DNA from 3 places in the Azospirillum sp. TSH20 genome. Region 1 is predicted to be linked to each of the others. Evidence: predicted binding sites of a transcription regulator. Region 1 holds the regulator's gene; each other region holds the start of a gene.
The links. The regulator LexA, encoded in region 1, represses DNA repair genes until DNA is damaged. The targets are predictions, from matches to a motif close to ATGTTCTANTTTGGTTC.
Positions count from the first base shown of each region.

Region 2: recA (recombinase RecA) is a predicted target of LexA. The motif match lies at 2,207-2,223, and genes of this name have one in related genera.
Region 3: TSH20_RS21630 (putative DNA modification/repair radical SAM protein) is a predicted target of LexA. The motif match lies at 2,314-2,330, and genes of this name have one in related genera.

Region 1 covers NZ_LGQU01000112.1:19,130-23,528, forward strand. The annotation lists gene trpC (indole-3-glycerol phosphate synthase TrpC) at 1-125, shown strand, start outside; gene TSH20_RS27435 (GNAT family N-acetyltransferase) at 130-603, shown strand; gene moaC (cyclic pyranopterin monophosphate synthase MoaC) at 600-1,103, shown strand; gene glp (gephyrin-like molybdotransferase Glp) at 1,108-2,337, shown strand; gene lexA (transcriptional repressor LexA) at 2,536-3,258, shown strand; gene TSH20_RS36220 (ComEC/Rec2 family competence protein) at 3,409-4,399, opposite strand, start outside.
Region 2 covers NZ_LGQU01000003.1:154,324-158,722, reverse strand. The annotation lists gene TSH20_RS02020 (glycosyltransferase family 2 protein) at 1-161, shown strand, start outside; gene TSH20_RS02015 (hypothetical protein) at 250-825, shown strand; gene recA (recombinase RecA) at 1,074-2,153, opposite strand; gene TSH20_RS02005 (ATP-binding protein) at 2,306-4,399, opposite strand, start outside.
Region 3 covers NZ_LGQU01000079.1:46,388-50,786, forward strand. The annotation lists gene TSH20_RS21620 (tetratricopeptide repeat protein) at 1-624, shown strand, start outside; gene TSH20_RS21625 (cadherin-like domain-containing protein) at 722-1,996, opposite strand; gene TSH20_RS21630 (putative DNA modification/repair radical SAM protein) at 2,357-3,568, shown strand; gene TSH20_RS21635 (UdgX family uracil-DNA binding protein) at 3,580-4,399, shown strand, end outside.

The DNA.
Region 1 (4,399 bases):
TCTACACCCCCGCCGATCTGGCCCGGATGGCGAAGGTCGGGGCGCGCTGCTTCCTGGTCGGCGAATCGCTGATGCGGCAGGCCGACGTGACCGCCGCCACCCGCGCCCTACTGTCTCCGGTGTGACGCGATGCCCGACATCGCCATCGCCGCGGAAAGCCCGCGTCAGGATGCGGTGATCGCCCTGGTCGCCGCGCTCGATCGCTATCTGCTGGACCTCTATCCGGCGGACACCTGCCATCTGCTGGACATCGACTCCCTGGAGGCGCCGGACGTTCGCTTCTTCGTCGCCCGCAAAGACGGCGTTCCGGTCGGCTGCGCCGCACTCCGCGTCGATCCGACCGGTTACGGCGAGGTGAAGCGCATGTATGTCGATCCCGCCGCCCGCGGCCACCGCATCGGCGACCGACTGCTCACCCGGCTGGAGGAACAGGCGCGGGACGAGGGGCTGACCGCCCTGCTGCTCGAATCCGGCATCCACCAGCACGAGGCGCTGGCGCTCTACCGCAAGGCCGGGTTCGCCGACCGCGGCCCATATGCCTGCTATGAAGACAACGGCGTCAGCGTCTTCATGGAAAAACCGCTTCTGGAGACCGTCCGATGACCGGCTTCACCCATTTCGACGCCGAGGGCAAGGCGGTGATGGTCGACGTCTCCGACAAGGCGGAGACCGAACGCACCGCCACCGCCGCCGCCACCGTGCTGATGCAGTCGGAGACCCTGGCGCTCATCATGCAGGGCGGAGTGAAGAAGGGCGACGTTCTGTCGGTCGCCCGGCTGGCCGGCATCATGGGGGCCAAGCGCACGCCGGACCTGATCCCGCTGTGCCACCCGCTGATGCTGACCTCGGTCAAGGTCGACCTTTCCTGCGATCCCGCCCGCAACGCCGTGGACGTGACCGCCACCTGCAAGCTGAAGGGCCAGACCGGCGTGGAGATGGAGGCGCTGACCGCCGTCACCGTCGCGGCGCTGACCGTTTACGACATGTGCAAGGCGGTGGACCGCGGCATGACCATCACCGACGTCCGCCTGCTGCACAAGGCCGGCGGCAAGAGCGGCGAATGGGGTGCGTCCACCACCGCCGTCCCATCCGCAGGAGCATAATCTGATGATCTCCGTCGCCGAGGCGCGCGCCCGCATCCTGTCGGCATTCGCCCCTCTGCCGGCGGAGACCGTCGCCCTGCCCGATGCGCTGGGCCGCGTGCTCGCCGAGCCGGTGATCGCCCGGCTGACGCAGCCGCCCTTCCACGCCGCCGCGATGGACGGCTGGGCGGTGCGCGCCGCCGACATCGCCGCCGCGACCGCCGACTCGCCCGTCCCCCTGCGCCGCATCGGCGAATCCTCCGCCGGCCATGCGTTCGACGGCAGCGTCGGCCCTGGTGAGGCGGTGCGCATCTTCACCGGAGCGCCCCTGCCCGATGGCGCCGACGCCGTGGTGATGCAGGAGGATTGCAGCGCCGACGACGCCACCGTCCGGATCGGCCGCGCCGTGGTCGCCGGCCGCTTCATCCGCGAGGCGGGATTCGACTTCACCCTCGGTCAGGAGCTTCTGCCGAAGGGACGTCGCCTGACCGCCCGCGACATTGCGCTCGCTGCCGGCGGCAATGTGCCCTGGCTCTCGGTCCATCGCCGGCCGCGCATCGCAATCCTCGCCACCGGCGACGAGATCGCCCTGCCCGGCGATCCGCTGGGGCCGAGCCAGATCGTCAGCACCAACGCGCTTGGCCTCTGCGCCCTCGTCACCGCCCAGGGCGGCCTCGCCCACAATCTGGGAATTGCCAAGGATACGCCGGAGAGTGTGGCGGCCTTGGCGAAGGGGGCCGCAGGGTGCGATCTGCTGGTCACCACCGGCGGGGCCGCCCATGGCGAATACGATCTCGTGCGCGACGTGCTGGCCGAACGCGGCGTGGCGCTGGAGGTGCAGACCGTGGCGATGCGGCCGGGCAAGGCGCTGATGTTCGGCCGCGCCGGATCGGTGCCGCTGCTGGGTCTCCCCGGCAACCCGGTGTCCACCGGCGTCACCGGCGTGCTGTTCCTGCGCCCGATTCTGCGTCTGCTGCAGGGCCTGCCGCCCGAGGACGACCGCCTGCCGCTGCGCGCCCGCCTGACCACCGCGCTGAAGGCCAACGACCGGCGCGAGGAGTATCTCCGTGCGACGCTCGCCGCCGGCCCCGACGGCGTCCTGACCGTCACCCCCTTCGCCCGGCAGGACAGCGCCATCACCACTCTCTATGCCCAGGCCGATTGCCTGATCCTCCGCCCGCCCAACGCCGATCCGGAACCGGCCGGCGCCATGGTGACCGTGCTCCCCCTGACCGATGGAGCGCTCAGCATCTAGGACTTGGAACACCCCCCGAACGACGGATGGAACAGTTGAACAGCATCCCGAAAACTGTTTCACACTGTTCGAAATGTTCCGTTCAAGTTCTAAAAGAAGCCGCCGGGGGGCTTGACGCGCGGCAGGAACCAAACTAGAACATGGAGCAACGTTTAGTTTTTGTTCCATCTTCAGTCTGGCGACGGCCGGGAGGCATCCATGCTCACGCGCAAGCAGCACGAATTGCTGCTGTTCATCCACGAACGGCTCGGCCAGGGCGGTGTCTCGCCGTCGTTCGACGAGATGAAGGACGCCCTGGGGCTGAAGTCCAAGTCGGGCATCCATCGCCTCATCACCGGACTTGAGGAACGCGGCTTCATCCGCCGCCTGCCCCACCGCGCCCGCGCGCTCGAGGTTCTCCGCCTGCCGGAAGGCCTGGACGCCGCCCGCAGCCGCAGCGCGGCGCCCAAGCCGAAGTTCCAGCCCAACGTCATCAAGGGCGATTTCGCCTTTGCCGGCCGCGACACCACGCCTCCCGCCACGATGCCCGCCGCCAACGAGACCGTTCAGCTCCCGCTCTACGGCCGTATCGCCGCGGGCACGCCGATCGAGGCCCTGCGCGACAACAGTGCCTTCGTCGATGTTCCGGCCTCCATGCTGACCGGCGGAGACCATTACGCCCTGGAGGTTTCCGGCGATTCGATGATCGAGGCCGGCATCCTCGACCACGACACCATCATCATTCAGCGTTGCGACGCGGCGGAGAACGGCACCATCGTCGTCGCGCTGGTCGATGAAGGCGAGGTGACGCTGAAGCGTTTGCGCCGCAAGGGCAACACGGTGGCCCTGGAGCCCGCCAACGCCGCCTACGAAACCCGCATCTTCGGCGCCGACCGCGTCCGCGTACAGGGCAAGCTGGTCGGTCTCGTCCGCAAGTACTGACCTGCGGTCGGGGCTCTCCCGCACGAAGCTCAATTCCCTCTCCCGCCCAGCTCTCGCACAAAGCTTCGCTTTGTGCTGACGCGGCAGGCGGACCGAAGGTCCGCTGAGAGCGGGGGAGGGCTAGGGAGGGGGTCTAACTCCGACGGGCCTTCATCTCCCCCCGGTCCAGGGCCGATCCCCCCTAAGCCCTCGCACCGTCTCCACCCGGATGCCCTCCTCCGTCACCGTCAGCGTATGCGCTCCCTCATGCCGCAGCGCCCATCGGTCGACCACCAAACCGGCCCGGCACCCGCGCGCCACCGCCGCCGTCACCACCGCGTCCGCCGATCCGCAATCCTCGTCCAGTGCATCGGGCAGCCGCGGCAATGCCACCGTCTTCCCCCGCACCCGGTACAGACACCCCAGCGCATCGCAACTCAGCGACCGCCCGCCTTCGCTCCATCCGCCCGCCGCCGGCCAGGGCTCCGCCGCTGCCCGCTCCCCGTCGCGCTCCCTCCAGGTCTCGGTCAGCCGCCCGCCGCCCTTGCCCGAGCCACTGAGCCGCCCGTCCGGCAGCCTCACCGCCACCACCGTCCCGTCCCCCGCCACCAGCACGTCCGGCCGTTCCACCAGCATCGGCGAGGCCAACCCCGCCAGGATCGGCAGCATCCCCAGCCAGCGCCACCGCCGCGTCCATACGCACAGCCAGAGCCCGCCCACCACCAGCGCCGCGAATCCCTCCACCGGCATCGCCGGCACCGTCAGCGAAGCCCAGGGCAACCGACCGAAGAACTCCGCGGTCCAGATCACCGCCCGATCGCCCCAATTCATGGCAATCAGCGCCGGCGCCTCCAACCCGAGGGGCAGCAGCGCGTAGGCGATCAGGCTCCACGGCATGACCCAGAAGGACGTGATGGGAATCGCGATCAGGTTCGACAGCACGCCATAAAAGGCAATCTGCTGAAAATGGAAGAGCGAGAAGGGCAAGGTCGCCAGCGTCGCCACCACGCTGGTCAGCAGGATCCCGCCGACATAGAACAGCCCGCGCACCAACCATCCCGCGTCGCGCCGCCACTCCGCCAGCCTGACACTGCCACGCTCGAACGCCGCGATCAGCGCCACCACCGCCGCGAAAGACATCTGGAAGCTCGGCCCCAGCATC
Region 2 (4,399 bases), on a different contig from region 1:
ACCGCGACGCCTTCATGTGGTCGGGCCTGCTGGTGGTGCAGTCGCTGCCCTATCTGGCGGCCTTCATCACCGCGCTGATCAACGTCTTCCCCACCATCGGCTTCGGCAAGAGCAAGCCGGAAGCCGCCGACGGCGCCGTGAGTGCCGGGGCCGGCGACTGACCAATGGGGGCCGGCGCTTTCGAATTGACGAAAGCGCCGGCTCTGCCAGACTTGACCGCCAGGGAGAACCAAACCCGGGAGGCGGCTCATGTCCGGCAATCTCACCTCCGGGCGCGGCATCGGCCCGCCGGAGTTCAGCGTCCGCACCACTGCAGGCGTCGAGCGGAGCGGCAACGCCACCGACCGCAACAGCCGCCGCAACCCCCGCCAGGAACGGCACGACCGCGAGCAGGAGCGGCGCGACCACAACCCGCCCAACCCGCAGCGCCGCCGCCTCTATGACCTTCTGTTCGACGAGGTCGACCAGTTCGACGGGTTGGACGAGCGTCAGCGGACAAGGCTGAAGGACAATCTCCGGAGCCATCTGTCCAGCCGAGCACCGCCACCTCCGGCCGCTCCACCCCCGGTCCACCATGACGAAGAGGCGCTGGCCGAAGCCCTGCTGAAGGATCCGGCGGCAGAGGTCCCCGTCGATCCGGAGCACATCGTCCAGGCTGCAATCGCCGCCGCACCGGAGATGGATCCGGAAACCGCGCGGCTGGCCGAACAACTGCGCGACTGCCTATCCCGCAACAGCGACCGCGCGCGCAAGGTGGCGGTCTACCTGCACCTGCTGCTGACGCTGGAGGGAGCCTTCCGGCCGCATATGGTGGTGGATGTGTAGGTGTGGCGTTGGTGAGGTGTTGGCTGGCTGATGCCCCCTCCCCATCCCTCCCCCTCTTCGAGGGAGAGGGGGCAGGACGCTTGGCGACGTAGGTTATTCGTGAAGCCGCGGAGTTCCCTCTCCCACCGAAGGTGGGGGAGGGTTAGGGAGGGGGCATTTGCCTTCCGCAACTCCATACCCCCCAAACAGAAAAGCCCCGCCTCCCTTGCGGAAGGCGGGGCTTTTCAACCCACATACCCTACTAAGCCTCACTCCGGAGTGGAGGCTTCGCCGTCGGCTTCCGGGGTGCCCATCATCGCATCGGCGACCAGACCGGCGTTGCCGCGGATCTTGGCCTCGATCGCGTCGGCCATCTCGGGATTGTTGCGCAGATAGGTCTTGGCGTTCTCGCGACCCTGGCCGATGCGGGTGCCGTCATAGCTGAACCACGCGCCCGACTTGTCGACAACGCCGGCCTGGATGCCAAGGTCGAGCAGTTCGCCCACCTTCGATACGCCCTCGCCGTACATGATGTCGAACTCGACCACGCGGAACGGCGGGGCCATCTTGTTCTTCACCACCTTGACGCGGGTCTGGTTGCCGACGACGGTGTCGCGGTCCTTGATCGAGCCGATGCGGCGGATGTCGAGACGGACGGAGGCGTAGAACTTCAGCGCGTTGCCGCCGGTCGTCGTCTCCGGATTGCCGAACATCACGCCGATCTTCAGGCGGATCTGGTTGATGAAGATCACCAGGCAGTTCGACTTGGAGATGGAGCCGGTCAGCTTGCGCAGAGCCTGGCTCATCAGGCGGGCGTGCAGGCCGACATGGCTGTCGCCCATCTCGCCTTCCAGTTCGGCGCGCGGCACCAGCGCGGCGACCGAGTCGACCACCAGCACGTCGATGGCGCCGGAGCGCACCAGCGTGTCGGCGATCTCCAGCGCCTGCTCGCCGGCATCCGGCTGGGAGATCAGCAGTTCGTCGATGTTGACGCCCAGCTTGCGGGCATAGGACGGGTCGAGCGCGTGCTCGGCATCGACGAAGGCGCAGGTACCGCCGGCCTTCTGGGCCTGGGCGATGGCGTGCAGCGCCAGCGTCGTCTTGCCCGAGCTTTCCGGCCCGTAGATTTCGATGATGCGGCCCTTCGGCAGGCCACCGATGCCCAGCGCGATATCGAGACCCAGGGAGCCGGTGGAGATGACCTCCGTCTCGACCAGGTTCTCACGGGCGCCAAGCTTCATGATCGAGCCCTTGCCGAACGCGCGTTCGATCTGGCTCAGGGCGGCATCGAGCGCCTTCTGCTTGTCCATGGAATCCTTCTCGACCAAACGAAGCTGTGCGGACGACATGCCCGGTACCCCTCTCTTAGAACACACGGTCGGCGCTCTTGCAACGAGGCTGAATGTACTCTCTTCGTTCTCGTTTGCAAGGACTGATGTTGCCTGTGCGTTCCTATTTTACGGGGTATGTCCGGGTATGCCGTTGCGGGCGGAGTCGCCCCTCACCGACCGTCACGGATGACCTCCTTCACCTTGGAGGCCAGCTGTTTCAGCGAGAAGGGCTTGGGCAGGAAATGGGCGACTTCGACGCCGTCGATCTCGCCCAGACGGTCCTCGGCATAGCCGGAGATGAAGATCACCCGCATTTCCGGGCGCAGCTTGCGGACATGGCGGGCGAGCGTCGGGCCATCCATCTGCGGCATCACCACGTCGGTGATCAGCAGGTCGATGGAAGCGCCGTTGGTCTCGATCTGCTGCAGCGCCGCCTCACCGTTCTTGGCTTCCAGCACCTGATAGCCCTTGTTGCGCAGCGCACGGGCGGAGAAGACGCGCACGGCGTCCTCGTCCTCCACCAGCAGGATGGTGCCGGTGCCGGTCAGGTCGCTGCCGCGCCGCTCGCGCGGTTCGGCGGTATCGACCGGGCGCAGTTCGCCCTGGTGGTGCGGCAGCAGGATGGTGAAGGTCGTCCCCTCCCCCACCGCCGAATCGACCAGCACGAAGCCGCCGGTCTGCCGAACGATGCCGTACACCGTCGACAGGCCGAGCCCGGTGCCCGACCCGACCTCCTTGGTCGTATAGAAGGGCTCGAAGATGCGCTGCAGATTCTCCCGCGCGATGCCGCAGCCGGTGTCGATCACCTCAATGGAGACATAGCTGCCGGGCGGGATCGTCTCATGCTCCCGCCGTTCCGGCTGGCTGACGACGTAGTTGGTGGTGTTGATGGTCAGCTTGCCGCCGCCGGCCATGGCGTCGCGGGCATTGACCACCAGATTGATGATGACCTGCTCCAGCTGGTTCTGGTCGACCTTGACCAGCCCCAGGTCGCGGCCGTGGATCATCTTCAGTTCGATGTTCTCGCCGATCAGCCGCCGCAGCAGGTTCGCCAATTCGGCCAGCACATCGGTCACGTTGATGACGCGCGGCTGCAAGGTCTGCTGGCGCGAGAAGGCCAGCAGCTGCCGCACGAGGTTGGCGGCGCGGTTGGCGTTCTGCTTGATCTGCATGATGTCGCTGAAGGACTGGTCGCCCGGCTTGTGCCGCAGAAGCAGCAGGTCGCAGAAGCCGATCATCGCCGTCAGCAGATTGTTGAAGTCGTGCGCCACGCCGCCGGCCAACTGGCCGACCGCCTGCATCTTCTGCGACTGGGCGAACTGCGCCTCCAGACTCTTGCGCTCGGTCATGTCGATGAAGTGCAGGATCAGGCCGACCCCATCCGCCCGACTGCCATCCGCCTTGCCGCCATCCGTGCGGCTATCCGTCCGTACCGGGTTGGCGAGGCGCCGGGCATAGAGCTGGGCCGTCAGTTCCCGCCCGCCGGACAGCCGCACCTCCAGAGGGTGGGCAGGGTCGGCGCCGCCCTGCACGGATTTCAGCCGCGCGGTCACCGCCTCGCGCTCCGCCGGGACGATCAGGTCGGCCATCGGGCGGTTGATGACGCTGCCGGCCTCGCTGCCGATCAGCGCCAGGAAGGCCTCGTTGCATTCGGTCAGCTGGCCGGTCTCGTTGACCAGGGCGATCCCGATCGGCGCGTCTTCGAAAAAGCGCTGGAAGCGCTGTTCGGACTGGCGCAGGGCCTCCTGCCATTCCCGTTCGGGCGACAGGTCGCGCACGACCGACCGGGTGTGGATGGTGCCGTCGTCGGCCCGCACCACGCTCTGCGCCACAGCAACCTGGAAACGCCGGCCGCGCAGCCCCACCATGGTCAGTTCGCCGCGCTGCTCGCCGCCACCGTGATCGAACAGGTCGAAGGGGGCCGCGGAGACCGGGGGCACGGCCAGAATGCCGTGCAGCCGCGATTCGCCGTCGGTCAGATCGCCGGGTGCCGCCTCCAGCCATTGCGCCAGTGTGGCGTTGACGAACAGGAAGTGGCCGTTCTGATCGACCGAGAAGAAGCCGACCGGCGCATGCTCCATGAAGTCGGCCAGCTTGGCCTGCTCGCGCAGCATGACATGCTCAAGCTCCCACCGCGCGGTGATGTCCTCGATCCGCCAATGGACGGAACCGGGGAAGCCGGCGACCGGCTGCCCCTGCACCTTGCGCCATTCCGGCGGGCGGTTGTCCAGCGCCGGGATCGCCAGCTCGGCCGAAGCGGCGGC
Region 3 (4,399 bases), on a different contig from region 1:
GCGGATTCGGTGGCCGGCTATGGCCGCGGGCTGGGCCTGCTGCCGGGGGGCCCCGGCAGCCTGCCGCGCCCGATGCGCCGCCGGATCGAGGATTTCGCCGGCCGCCAGCCCGCCTTCCTGAAGGCCGATCCGGATTGGGTGGCCGAGCTGCGGCGGCGTCTTGAGGATGGCCGGGGAGACGGGCGCCGGCTGGTCGGGCTTTCCTGGAGCAGCAAGAATGCCGCCGTCGGGCATCTGCGCTCCATTCCGCTCGGCCGGCTGGCGAAAGCGCTGGAGCGGCCGGACGTGAGGCTGGTCAGCCTGCAATATGGCGACGTCGCCGCGGAGGTCGCCGCCGCCGACGTCGCCGATCCGGGACTGGACGCCTGGAGCGACATCGACGGGCTGGCGGCGCTGATCGCCGCCATGGACCTGGTGGTGTCGGTCGACAACTCGACCGTCCATCTGGCTGGCGGGCTGGGGCGTCCGGCCTGGGCGCTGCTTCCCCATGCCGCCGATTGGCGCTGGATGCAGGGGCGCCATGACACGGTATGGTATCCGTCGGTCCGGCTGTTCCGGCAGGACAGGGCGGGCGAGTGGGACGGCGTGCTGCGCGATCTGCGCGAGGCGCTTGATCCGGCTTAAGCGGCAAGGATACGCATAGGAAAAGCCCCGACCACTCGCTTGAGCGATCAGGGCCTCCTGTCCAACCCAACGCTGCCTAGGCCGAAAAACGTCGCTATCAGACGGCGAACAGGCTGCTCAACCCTACGTCATGAACACCAGCCAGGGTCACCGACCAGGAGCTTCCTGCCAGCTTGATGGTGGTGTCGACAATTCCATCACCGGTGACGTCGGCCTCAATCATGCTGAAGGCCGTGTTGAACTCAGCCGAAGACAGGCTGTCCAACCCGGTAAAGGCCAACGTGTCGGAGCCGGGCTGAAAGTTGTTGATGACAAAGGCAGTGTTGTCCGTTGCCGCCACGTCCAGCGTGCTCGATGCAGAGATGGAGGAGGTCGCCGTCAGATCCGACACATAATAGCGGGTCTTGGCACCATTTCCGGTCCCAACCGTATAGGCTGTCGACGAGAAGGTCAGGTCACTTCCCTCCACCGTGATCGTGTTCGTTTGGGAGTTCTGGTGCCATGCTGTGCTGACAGCTCCATCACCGTTGAGATCCTGGCCGAGGCTGGCGAGTGAACGCACCCAGTCACCGTACTGCTGGGAGAACGCATTCTGGTCGGTGGGCGGTGCACCGCTGTAGGTCAGCGTCGTGGTGCTGGAAATGGTGGAGGTGGAACGGGTTACCGTAAAGCCAAAGGCATACTCGTCCTTGACCGCGTCCAGATCAAAGCCCTGCAAGGCATCAACAGTCACCGCTCCATCGGTGACGCCATAGCTGAGCGAGACGGCGCCGTTGTAATTGGCGTCCGGGTTGAAGGTCCAGGTGCCGTTGCCGTTGTCGGTCACCGTACCGTGCGACGCGGTGAGGTTGGTCACGCTCAGCACATCACCGTCAACGTCGCTGTAGCCTTGGAGCAGGTCGGCGGCGCTGAAGGTGTAGGCGGCATCCTCGGTGCCGGCAGCCAAAGCGGCCGGAGCGCCGCTGAGCACCGGAGCGTCGTTCTTGCCCTGGATGACAACCGTGGCCTTGGCCGTGCTCAGCGCACCATTGGCCATTCGTACGGTGTAGGTGAAGCTATCCTCGAATGTATCACCGTCGTCCAGCGCATCGAGGTTCGTGGCCGTGATGCCACTTGCGTCGTACTTGATGGTACCGTCGGCGTTGATGCTGATCGTCGCACCACTCGTCAAAGTGACGGTGTTGGCACCGGAGGCCAAGTTCAGCGTCGTCTGCTCCTGATACAGCGACCAGATGCGGGCGGACCCCGGGTCGTTGGCCAGCACGTTCAGGCTTGCGATACGGGAATCTTCGGTGACCTGACCCTGGCTGAACGCATCGTCCTTCGCCGCACCCGTCTGAACCGCCACTTTCACCGAAGTCTGAGCCGCCATCGCCCTATTCCTTTTTGGTTGAGTCCCGAGTCGACGCCCGTCTTCGCCATCGCGCCGATTGGAAATATTAGAAATTTTTTTATATAAAATTAAAGACAAATTTGATTTCTATTCTGCAACAAGCCCTTCCTTCTTGGTTAAGAACGAGCAACAAGATACAATGCTTCGTTTTTCTTTGGCGATTGATTCGTTTTTTCGAATACTCTGTAACATTGCTTTTCTGCCTGGAAACTTTATTTCGCGCGCCCTTGGCCGATTTGAAAACCCGCTCTCCGTTCCGTTGAGGGCGGCAGGCCGCTTGCCTTTTCCCACATTAAGAACATATTGCGAACATCTTCAAGGGAGAGGGAAGCCTCCACGGTGGATGACGCGCTGCTCGACAAGCTCGAAATTCTCGCCGACGCGGCGAAGTACGACGCCTCCTGCGCGTCGTCGGGGGCGAAGCGGCGGACGGGCGGGCCGGACGGCATCGGCTCGACCACCGGGGCCGGCATCTGCCACGCCTATACGCCGGACGGGCGCTGCGTCTCGCTGCTCAAGATCCTGCTGACCAACTACTGCCTGTTCGACTGCGCCTACTGCATCAATCGCCGCTCATCCAACGTGCGCCGCGCGCGGTTCAGCGTCGACGAGGTGGTTCAGCTGACGCTGGGCTTTTACAAGCGCAACTGCATCGAGGGGCTGTTCCTGTCCTCCGGCATCATCCGCTCGCCCGATTACACGATGGAGCAGCTGATGCTGGTGGCGCGCACGCTGCGGCGCGATCATGGCTTCGCCGGCTACATCCACCTGAAGACGATACCGGAGGCCAGCCCCTGGCTGATCGAGCAGGCCGGGCTGTGGGCCGACCGGCTGTCGATCAATCTGGAACTCGCCTCCGACCGCAGCCTGAAGGAGTTCGCGCCGGAGAAAGACGGCACCGCGATCAAGGCGGTGATGGGACAGGTCGGCGAACGCATCCTGGAGGCCAAGGAGGAGAAGCGGCGTTTCTCCCCCGCCGGGCAGAGCACCCAGATGATCGTCGGCGCCGACGCCTCCACCGACCTGTCGGTGCTGGAGACCAGCGACACACTCTATCGCCGCTATGGGCTGCGGCGGGTCTATTATTCCGCCTTCAGCCCGATCCCGGAGGCGAGTTCCGCCCTGCCGGCCAAGCCGCCGCCACTGCAGCGCGAGAACCGGCTGTACCAGGCCGACTGGCTGCTGCGCTATTACGGCTTCACGGTGGAGGAGATCGCCGCCGGGGGCGAGGGCGGGATGCTGGATCTGGGCATCGACCCCAAGCTGGCCTGGGCGCTGAAGAACCGCGAGCGTTTCCCGGTCGACGTCAACAGCGCCGACCGCGAGATGCTGCTGCGCGTGCCGGGGCTGGGGGCGCGGGCGGTCGACAAGATCGTCGAGGCGCGGCGCCACACCAATTTGCGGCTGGAGGATGTGGCGCGGCTGTCGTCGGGTCTGAAGCGGGCACGCGCCTTCCTGATCGCCGCCGACCACCATCCGGGCGGGCTGACCGACCGCGCCGACCTGCGGCAACGGCTGGTGGCGCCGCCCAAGCAGCTCAGCCTGTTCTGAGGGGCCGGGTCATGCATCGTGTGGATCTAAAGGACGGCGCCGACCTGGACGGCTTCCGCCGCGCGCTGCGCGGGCTGGTCGCGTTGGGCGCCGATCCGGACGACGTGGTGTGGAGCGTCGGGGCGGCACCGTCGCTGTTCGGGGATATGGCTCCGCTGCCGGCGGACGCGCCGCCGGTGTCGCTGCCGCGGCCGGTGGGGGCGCTGATCGAAAGCGTGGTCTGCCACCGCGATCCGGAACGCTACGCCCTGCTGCACCGGCTGGTCTGGCGGGTGCTGCGGGGGGAGCGCGACATGCTCGACCACCATGCCGATCCGCTGGTGCACCGGCTGGCGCTGCTCGACAAGGCGGTGCGGCGCGACCTGCACAAGATGCACGCCTTCCTGCGCTTCCGCGAGGTGAGGGATCCGGATGGGGCTGAGCGTTACGTCGCGTGGTTCGAGCCGGACCATTTCATCGTCGAGGCCACCGCCCCCTTCTTCATCGAGCGCTTCGAAAGTCTGGTCTGGACCATCCTGACGCCGGTGGGCTCGCTGCAGTGGGACCGGCGCTCGCTGACCGTCGGGCCGGCGGCTTTGAGGCCGGAGGGGCTCGACCGCGACGACCGCTTCGCCGAGGGTTGGCAGCGCTATTACGAGAGCACCTTCAACCCGGCACGGGTGAACCCCACGGCGATGCGGGCGGAGATGCCGCGGAAATACTGGGCCAATTTGCCGGAAGCGGCGGCGATCCCAGCCATGATCCGTTCCGCGCCTGCGCGGGTGCAGGCGATGATCGAGGCGGAAGCCGCCGCCCCCCGCCGCCGCAACCCCGACAAGGCCGTCGCCGCCA